DNA from 3 places in the Rothia sp. HMSC067H10 genome. Region 3 is predicted to be linked to each of the others. Evidence: riboswitches for the same ligand, from Rfam matches in the RefSeq annotation. Region 3 holds a riboswitch; each other region holds the start of a gene.

Region 1 (3,273 bases), on a different contig from region 3:
CATTAAAATATTTTAAACTTCTTCATAAAAATATTTTATCTGCTGTGAGTTACTTCCACTACTTTATCCTGTAAACCCTAGATACACAACCCCAAGCAGATTTATTTCTACAATATATAAATATATCTAATTACTTTATTGAGCAGAAGTTAATATTTTAAATATAAATATATTTTGATAAAAATTAGATAGCCATCTTGACCTCAGGTGTATTGAGTATGTACGGTGTTAAATATGTTTAAATTTCCGTTTGAAATAATATAGATATAGTAATTAGGAGGTCTGTAATGAAAATACGGAGTTTGTTGGTGGTAATTACTTCTTTTGTGTTGGTAAATAGAGTAATTGCGTCTTCTCATGGGTATGTGGACCAACAGTCTCAGGGAGACAAGAAACAGCAGACGATGACTGAGCTTGAGAAGGTTCAGCGTACTGAGTATGGCTCTGTTGCGCCTCTTCAGGATGTAGCACCTGCGCAGTTATCAGATGAGAATCAGAAGATGGAGCATGATGCTTCTAGCTCTACTGTGTCAGTTCAGAAGAACCCAAAGGGCGGTGTTTCTATCAGCAACAAGAAGCTTGGGGGAGCATCGGTTCACGTAGATCTCCCGTATGCTGATAGGGCGAGCGATGCGTCGTCTGTGTCTCAGGGGATTGCCTCTTATGATAATAAGAATGGATCCTCAACTATCCCTGTTGCTAAGAATGACGGTAGTTTGCAAATGGTTACCAAGATTGATAATCGTGATGCTCCCACCGAGTATAAGTATGTTATGGGGGTGCCTCAGGGGGCAAAATTGGTTCATCAAGAAGATGGAAGTGTACTTATTCTTGATGGTGGTGGCAAGATGATCAGCGCGGTGAGTAAGCCGTGGGCTGTTGATGCTCAGGGTACTTCTGTGGACACTAAATATGTCCTTCAAGGGAATGAACTTATTCAAGTCATTAGTCATACTTCACAAGACTATAAGTACCCTATTGTTGCTGATCCTTGGCTGGGTGCGGATCTTATAGACCGTGTTTGGGTTGATGATGCGCCTGAAGGACGCGTCGTGAATGTTAATCCTACAGGTTGGGGTCGTACCTTTAACGGTTTGGCAACCCATTCGGCTCATGTGGACGAACTTAAAGATAAACTTGGTGATGATGCACACCTTGTAGATGATAATGATGGGACTATTCGAGAGCAGTTCCTGTGTCATGTTGCGGGTAATTACTTTGAGCCGGAAACATATAATATGGAATCATGGCGTCCTTCAAAGCATTGGGCCTTGCAGTTAAATCTAAAAGATAAATGTAACCCTTAATAACTAAATAAACTATAAGATTATGAGGCTCTAACATACATTAGAGCCTCATAATCTTTTATTGGTACGACTATTATCTTCTGGAGGATCTCTGAAGGTGTCTAATAAAGCTGTGGCTTGGCGAAGGCTGCGGAGCATGGGAACTCCTGACTTGCAAAGCTGGGTAAAACTTCGTATCTGCGCAATGGTATGCACGGGAGAGATCAATCGATTCGCCACCATGAGGCGGCTATATACAGGTATGCATTCATAATCGCGTTATGTAAATCACAAGAGTTTGACCGGTTCGCACGTTTACAGATTCCTGAAAGCTGTTGTAACCTGGATTCAGCTTCAAGAGTTTCGACTGATAAGCTCCGACTATGGTCGAACGCCAACCCCATGTTCACGGGTGGCTCGGATGACGAAGCGGTTTGTATTCGCCGCCTCAGGTGGCACTTGGTACAGGCAAGAGCAACGCGAAAGGAACGCGCATTCGGCGCATGGTTGTCAATGTACAACAGCTCTTCATCTCCAGCATCCCCCCTTACTCCTGCACGCTCTTATCAGGAAAATCTGCGTGCCGCATCCGTACCCGCACGCGGCGGTTACCAGGCAGTAAGCATTCAGGATTACGCACGTATTTCTTCTAAGCGCGACGAATTCCTCAATTTTCTGCTTCTTCCCAACCCCGAGGGTATTCCCGCCGTCGAATATGCCGGTCTGCGCGTAGCATAGGGGTATGAGCGCCTCAGGACTGCTTCTCGACTCGGATGTTCTCGCCGAGATCCGTAAAGCCACACCAGATCCCAAAGTTGTTGCCTTTCTGCGCCGCCGCGCCTATAAACACCTCTACATTTCGGTGCTGAGCGTAGGCGAGCTTAAAGGACTCTACCCCTACCCAGAGACCGACCGCTGGATTGCCGAACTTCTCGACAGATTCGCCGACCACATCATCAACGTGGATGCGCGCGTAAGCCTCGAATGGGCGGGACGCATCGCTCCGCGCGGCACCCACAGTCACGGACGTAAAGATGCCGAGCCCCTGCCCACCGCTGCCCTCGAAGGTCTGATGGCGGCGAGCGCCCAAGCCCATGACCTCGAAATTGTTTCTTCAAAGGCTGAGGTGTACCGGTCCTGGGGCGTGCCCGCGGTGAATCCGTGGATTGAAGACTAAATCTTCCGCACAGTATTTTCACCGTAAGCGCCGGGGGAGTACCTGCGTGTTCGAGAAAGCCGTGAGAAATGCTCGGCACAGTTAGCTGTACGCGCTGCCGCATCGGTGAGAGCGCATCGGTAACGTTCGTGTAACCCCTCTGTTCACGGTGAGCGGTTAACGAAGGTTAGCCGCCAATTAACCGGAACTATTTCCCCGAAAGCTCAGCAGGCTCACACGAGCTGGCGGGTTTCATGGCATGATGGAAGAACGATGAAAAGTAGCTCTTCTACATCCCGGTATTCTGCCCCTATGCCACTCTGGCTGCAGGGCATCGTTGAATTAGTTTTTACCGCCGCGCTTTCTTTCGGGCTTGTGCTCGTTCTGCTCATGGCGGTGTGGTTTACCAACGGTTTTAACCGCATGGATTTTCCCGCCCTCGCAACTCTTGCCTCCCACCTGTGGCTGCTCATGCACGGTGTGCCGCTGAATATTCCGAATGCTTTCGGTATTATCCTGCCGCACGGCATGCTCACACTGGTGCCCATGGGGCTGAGCATTATTCCGGTGCTCTTATGCTTTAGGTCTGGGCGAAAACTGGCGCGCGCATCCTATGAAGGGGAATTCTTCAAACCCGTACTATTAGGGTGCGCTGCCTACGGTATTTTTGCTGCCGTCGCCTTTGCGTGGGCGAGTACCGAACGGCATTTGCTGGGTATTGTTGGTGCGGCGTTGATTCCGCAGATAGTGGTGCTGGTCGGGTTGATCTGGGGCGGCTACTATGAATCGCGTTCGCTCGCCCGTATGGTGGGCGTGAACACCGCTGAACAG
Region 2 (3,273 bases), on a different contig from region 3:
CTGTGCCCGAAACCGCCATGCGACCGGCACCGATGACCGTGACCCGATGCGCTAACTCCTCAATCTCGCCCAGCAGATGGCTCGTGAGTAAAATGGCGGTGCCGTCATCAGCGAGGGAACGAATCAACTGGCGAATTGTCAGCGAAATATCTGGGTCAAGCCCATTCGTCGGCTCATCCAAAAGCAGCAGTTTCGGCTCGCCCAGCAGTGCCCGTGCGATGTGCAGACGTTGTTTCATACCGCGGGAAAACTCTTGTACCTTCTTCGCGGCGACATCTGCAAGATCGACCCGTTCCAAAGCGCTCGCCACCTGGGTACGGCGTTTGCGCGCGCTAACTCCGGCAAGGTCGGCAAAGAAGAGAAGATTATCGCGGGCGGATGCTCGCGGATAGAACCCGGTATCCCCGCCGAGTACAAGTCCCAGGGACGCGCGCGCACGCTGGGGGTGCGCAAGCGCATCCACCCCGTCGATGCGAACGGTACCGCTTGTGGGAGTCAACAGTGTTGCGCACATCTGTACAATTGTTGTTTTCCCAGCTCCGTTGGGACCGAGCAGAGCATGGATTTCGCCGGAGCTTATACTGAGCGAAACATTATCGACAGCGGTGAAAGCGCGTTCACCCTTGCCAAAGGTGCGGCATAGCTGTGCCGCGTCAAGGATTGTAGACATTGTGATAAAACCTTGCGGTGCTTAGTCACCCGAAGCCTCTTGAGCATGGTGTTCGCACGCCCGCAATACGTGGGACGGGTGAGATGAATAGTCGTGAGAGAGGCACTTCTTAGTGCCTGAATAATCCCAAGTCACCGACTGCAGATGCGGAAGGTATAACAATAAAACCCTCAGAACTTTGGTGTCCCAAGCGCTCACTATGCGCTTCTGAAATGTATCGAACCAAAGCAGGGTTATTTCTAAAATTTTTAGAGCCCACCATCGGGGCGGGCATTCCGCGAGCCGGTGCGACTTTAGCGGGAGGTCATACCTCATCACTCCTAGATTCAAGGTTTCAATCAGTGTAGCATGGCTCACGATTGCCTACACTGATGGTAATTTAGCGACGGCTAACGGCAGATCACATGGCTTTAGCGGTTCGGGTACAACATAGGCACGGTCACAAGCGCATAAGTATTGGTGTTTCTCCCAAACAATAGGCTGTCGCGAAAACAGTTCATAAAACGTCATCTTTGCAACAATGCGCCGAAAACACGCATCCCGCTTGACCATGTGCGCTTCCTATGAAACTCTAGATGCAGGTCATGAGAGCCAGTGATAAGCCCCAGCTAGCTGGCCGGCAACCCTCCTCCGCGGTGGGGTGCCCTGGGTGAGGACCAGGCGTTGAACACAAAGTACAACGCAAGCGCGGGACCGATGTGCCCGATTCTGGTACATCGTTTTTTCGTTTGCAGAGAAGAAAACCCAAGAACTCTGTACCGAAATCGGCATGCGGCCCCCTGAACTATCACAAGGAGCTTCGCATGAGCAACACTACAGTCCCGACTCCCGCCAACCCCGCCGGTTGGAAATTTGAAACCCGCCAGATTCACGCGGGGCAGGCACCGGATGCTGCAACGGGAGCTCGGGCGTTACCTATCTACCAGACCACCTCGTTCGTTTTCGAGAACGCAGAACAGGCCGCTAACCGTTTTGCTCTAGCTGAGCTTGGGCCTATCTATACCCGTCTGAACAACCCCACCCAAGAGGTTATCGAAAACCGCATCGCATCCCTCGAAGGGGGAGTAGGGGCGCTTTTGCTGGCCTCAGGCCAAGCGGCTATTACCTATGCGATTCTCAACATTGCGGGTGCGGGCGACCATATCGTGGCTTCCCCATCGATTTATGGGGGAACCTACAACCTACTTAAATACACGCTTGCCGACCTCGGCGTTGAAACTACGTTTGTTGAAAACCCGGACGACCTGCAGCAATGGCGCGATGCGGTTCGCCCCAACACGAAACTCTTCTACGGAGAAACCGTACCTAACCCCCGGAACGATGTGCTCGACATCGAGCCTATCGCCCAGATCGCCCACGACAATGGTGTTCCCCTAATCGTCGATAACACTGTTTCCACCCCATATTTGGTGCGCCCCATCGAATTTGGTGCGGATGTGGTAATCCATTCCGCCACAAAATATCTAGGTGGGCACGGCACCTCAATCGGCGGCGTTATCGTGGACTCCGGCAATTTCGACTATGGTGCCGACCCCGAAAAATTCCCCAAGTTCAACGAACCTGCCCCCGGTTACCACGGTCTAGTTTATGCCCGTGACTTGGGCAAAGACTCCGCTTTTGGTGCGAACCTTTCCTATATTCTCAAGGCGCGAGTTTCGCTTCTGCGCGACACCGGGGCGGCGATCTCTCCAACCAACGCCTTCAACATTGGTATCGGTCTGGAGACTCTTTCCCTGCGCATCGAACGCCATATCGAGAACGCGACCAAGGTCGCAAACTGGTTGGAGGAGCATCCGCTGGTCGATCAGGTGATCTGGGCCGGTCTGCCTTCCTCGCCCTGGTACGAGCGAGCCCAGAAGTACCTGCCGAAGGGGCCGGGCGCCGTCGTGGGATTCACTCTCAAAGACGCCGACCTGGAACAGACTCGCACCTTTGTGGATGCTCTGCAGCTGCATTCCAATGTGGCGAATATCGGCGATGTACGCTCGCTCGTGATTCATCCCGCATCCACCACTCACTCGCAGCTTTCTGAAGAAGAGCTAGAGGCAATCGGTGTGAGCAAAAACTTCGTGCGCCTCTCTGTAGGTATCGAAAATATTGACGATATTATTGCAGATCTTGAACTGGGCTTTGCGACTCTGAACGCCTAACCTGCACCGCCGCGACCGGGCTGCACAGTAAGTGTCCGGTCGCGGTATTGGTTTCTCGCCTGCCATTACCAACTACCGGTTACCCAGGAGAAAACATGACGGAAAATACCGTACACGCCACCTATCTGTCGCAGCTGCAGTATCCCAGCGCTCAGGGGTACCTGCGGCAGATGGCGATCGGTGATTTCACCCTCGAAAACGGTACCGTGCTTCCACAGGTGAACATTAGCTACGAGACGTGGGGGACTCTTAACGAAGCTGGGGACAACGCGATTCTTATTCTGCACGCCCTCACCGGCGACACCCATGTTTCGCGCGGGATTCCCACATCGGATATGCCTGCACCCAGTATTCGCGCAGTCGAAAGTGATGGTTGGTGGGAAGGTATTGTGGGGCCGGGCGCGGTGGTCGATACCACCAAATATTTTGTGATCGCCCCCAATATCTTGGGGG
Region 3 (3,273 bases):
CACACGGTCATAGTAGGTGCGCTGCACATCTGCGGCCGCCTGGCGCAGTTCATCCTGCGTGATTTTGCCTTTCCAGAACGCTTCCTGTGCCTTCTTCAGCTCGCGGAAACGGCCCACGCGGGGGTAACCGACGATGGTTGCTGCGGGGAATGGGGTGTGGGTCATCCTAGTTCCTTACTGTGGGAGGGTGTCAAATAAAAGGGGAGTTTAGAGGTATTGAAGATCGCTTAGGGGGAGTTTGAAACGGTTCGAGTAGCGCGGAACGTCGAGTTCTTCGAGGACGTCCAGCACAGCCTCATGCTCGTTAAATGTGAAGAAATGCAGGCCGGGGGCGCCAGCATCAAGCACCTTGCGACATTGGTCGAGCGCATGTTCCACGCCGATGCGGTGCATCTCGCGCGGCTCACTCGCGGTTTCCAGACGATACGCCAGCTCGCGCGGTACTTCAAGCCCGGCAAGCTCGCACAGCTTCGTCAGCCGAGTCAGCGAGGTAACGGGCATAATACCGGGGATAATGGGCATCTCCACCCCGGCAAGGCGCGCCGCATCCACCAGCCCCGAATAGCGCTCGGTCTCAAAGAAAACCTGGGTGATGGCGAAATCCGCCCCGGCACGCTGTTTTGAAAGCAGAATCTCAATGTCTTGAAGAAGCGAGGAAGACTCGGGGTGCTTATGCGGGTACGCCGCAACCCCAATCGATACCTTCCCCGCAGCAAGATGCGCGAAATCCTCACGTTCCACCCTACGAATCAGCTCCACCAGGTAGCGGGCAAAAGGCAGCTCAAGCGGGCGCGTGTTTTCGGTCGGAATATCGCCGCGCAGCGCCAAGAAACCGCGTACTCCAAGCCCCAGAATCAGACGAACCGAGCGTTCCAAATCGGCCACGGAATGCCCCACGCAGATTAGATGCGCCAGCGGATTCAGCGAGGTTTCATGCACCAAGTGATCGAGCAGAGCCAGCGTCTTTTGGCGGCGCTGCGCATCGCCCGAATAGGTAACGGAAACATAATCCGGGTTGGTTTGCTCAAGCTCGGCAATGGTTTTGAGCAGGGAATCGCAGCTTGCGTGCGACCGTGGCGGATACAGCTCGTAAGAAAGAGCCGGGTGAACTGTCGTCATTTTCATTCCTCCGTGTTCACCCGATAGAAGCGTGCCCGAAGGTACGCCGAATCTTAGCAAGACGCGAAGGGAATTCACTTCTATCGGTTCTGGCGGGAGCACCTTGTCCGTCCACCCCATGGGTGGAGGCTGGCGAGGTTGCTGCGACGTCTAAGAGCCAGATCTCTCGGTCGCTCTGGATAGATAACGTTCCTATTCTAGGCAGGATGCGCGGTGTCAGCAAGAATATGTCGGCACATGTCGTCGAGCGGTCATAACCGCTTAATATTGTGGGATGCGGCGAAACAATACGTCATACGGGTTCGCGGCAGGTCGGACTAGCGCGTTGAAACCTCCACCTGATTTGGCCGCAAGCAGATAATATTTCGACGAACAGATAGCGGAATGTTATCTGCTCGTCACGAAACTATCTGCTCGCGGGAGAAGGCATTCTACAAGGAAAAAACCGGGTATTGTTCTGAGAAAACATGTCGTGTAAACTATGTGTAAGAGTCCCCCGACCGCCTCTACCCGTGAGTCTGCAGGTTCACAGGATATGCGCATATGTCGGGGCCCTTCTTTACCTGCTTCCGGTCTTATAGATCCTCAAGAAAACCCTGAAATGGTATATACACGACAACCACAAAACTATATTGAACATCTGGAACACAGCGGTTTCAGTAGCCTACCCGATAACTTTTCGAGTACTTCTATCTTCTCAATGCCTTTGGAACGGTTACGCGGATACATCGGCAACTATGTTGTTCTTTCGCAAGAACCCTATCAATCCGCCGGTCTTGCTCGCATTATCGATCTTGATATTCAATGCGCTCAACTGGTTTTTGGCAGATTAATGCAGGCGGAATTGCTTTTGCGCAGACTCACCGTTGAGTCTTATGAAAGACTGTCACAAACCCCTTGTGACTATCTTAATCCTCACTATTATCTGGAAACTAGCCCAGGAAGTGTCACAAGACTTCTAGAAGATCTTGATGAACAATACCGCAGAACGAACCCTCATCACCGCGAGGCGCCTATGCCGTCCTTTGAGCAAGTAGTCGATAGCTTTTCACTGGGTCTATTGAGCAGATTTATCACACAGTACAGACCGGATGCGCAGGATCCGATTCTTTTCTGGAAAACCATTGCCCACGAGCTGGAGATACCTGTTCCTGCTTTTGAAAGCAACCTAAAATCGTTGACGGTTTTTCGTAATCGGGTGGCGCATCATGACAGGTTATGGGCTTCGACAAGCCCTGAGGCGGCACGAAAAGCTCGGCTTTTTGCGAAACGTTTGCGCAGCAGCCACCCGCGCTCATTGCACGTAGCTGTGCTGAATCTTGCGTTGTTTTTGGGACCGGGTGAACGCGAGGAATGTGCCCGCGAGTTTGAAAATTTTATTGCGCAGGATGAGCTGTATTACATAGGGGCTACGACTCTTCACACAAACTTACACTAGAAATCATCTATTGCTCGCGAGGGAGTTGCAGGGTGCCGTGAACGTCATGTTGCGACCATGTACTGTCAAACACGGTAGAGTAAACGTATGGAACGCATCGAATCTCCCGCATATGCACGCCTGGGTAACTCCGGGCTGGTCGTGCCCTCCGTCGGTATCGGCTGCAACAACCTGGGACGCCCCGGCACCCCCACTCAAACTCAGGAAGGCACCAACGCCGTTATCGCCGCCGCAGTTGAGGCGGGCATCGGCTTCTTCGATATTGCCGACCTATACGGCGCCGAGCCCGGGCTTTCAGAAACCATGTTCGGTACCGCGATGCGCGAACTCAACCTCAACCGCGATGACCTGATCATCGTCACCAAATTTGGGCTTCCCACCGGTACCCTCAACGGCAATGATTGGGATGCGCGCGGCTCACGCCGATACATCATGCGTGCCGTCGAAGGTTCACTGCGCCGTCTGGGAACCGAGTACATTGACCTGTATTTCTACCACAGCCCCGATCCGAACACCCCGCTGGAAGAGACCCTATCTGCGCTCGACACGCTCGTGACCAGCGGAAAGGTGCGTTACCTGGGGCACTCCAACTTTGCGGGGTGGCAGCTTGCCCACGCCGAGCACCTCGCCCGCGAACTCGGCATTGAGCGGTTTATCGCCGCCGAAAACCACTACAACCTGCTGGATCGCCGTGCCGAACTCGAAATTCTTCCCGC

What was found. A riboswitch is a leader RNA that binds a small molecule or an ion and turns the genes downstream of it on or off. The one in region 3 is predicted to bind S-adenosylmethionine.
Region 1: linked by a shared signal. The riboswitch ahead of HMPREF2756_RS05135 (nuclease PIN) and the one ahead of HMPREF2756_RS06560 (methylenetetrahydrofolate reductase) in region 3 are both predicted to bind S-adenosylmethionine.
Region 2: linked by a shared signal. The riboswitch ahead of HMPREF2756_RS00520 (bifunctional o-acetylhomoserine/o-acetylserine sulfhydrylase) and the one ahead of HMPREF2756_RS06560 (methylenetetrahydrofolate reductase) in region 3 are both predicted to bind S-adenosylmethionine.

Annotation. Positions count from the first base shown of each region.
Region 1 covers NZ_KV802311.1:126,098-129,370, reverse strand. The annotation lists gene HMPREF2756_RS05140 (DUF2599 domain-containing protein) at 309-1,307, shown strand; SAM riboswitch class IV at 1,639-1,767, shown strand; gene HMPREF2756_RS05135 (nuclease PIN) at 1,746-2,024, shown strand; gene HMPREF2756_RS05130 (PIN domain-containing protein) at 2,029-2,463, shown strand; gene HMPREF2756_RS05125 (cell division protein PerM) at 2,716-3,273, shown strand, end outside.
Region 2 covers NZ_KV802271.1:109,407-112,679, reverse strand. The annotation lists gene HMPREF2756_RS00525 (ABC transporter ATP-binding protein) at 1-670, opposite strand, end outside; SAM riboswitch class IV at 1,251-1,364, shown strand; gene HMPREF2756_RS00520 (bifunctional o-acetylhomoserine/o-acetylserine sulfhydrylase) at 1,474-2,820, shown strand; gene HMPREF2756_RS00515 (homoserine O-acetyltransferase MetX) at 2,916-3,273, shown strand, end outside.
Region 3 covers NZ_KV802313.1:176,576-179,848, reverse strand. The annotation lists gene metE (5-methyltetrahydropteroyltriglutamate--homocysteine S-methyltransferase) at 1-165, opposite strand, end outside; gene HMPREF2756_RS06560 (methylenetetrahydrofolate reductase) at 208-1,119, opposite strand; SAM riboswitch class I at 1,197-1,305, opposite strand; gene HMPREF2756_RS06555 (Abi family protein) at 1,721-2,557, shown strand; gene HMPREF2756_RS06550 (aldo/keto reductase) at 2,645-3,273, shown strand, end outside.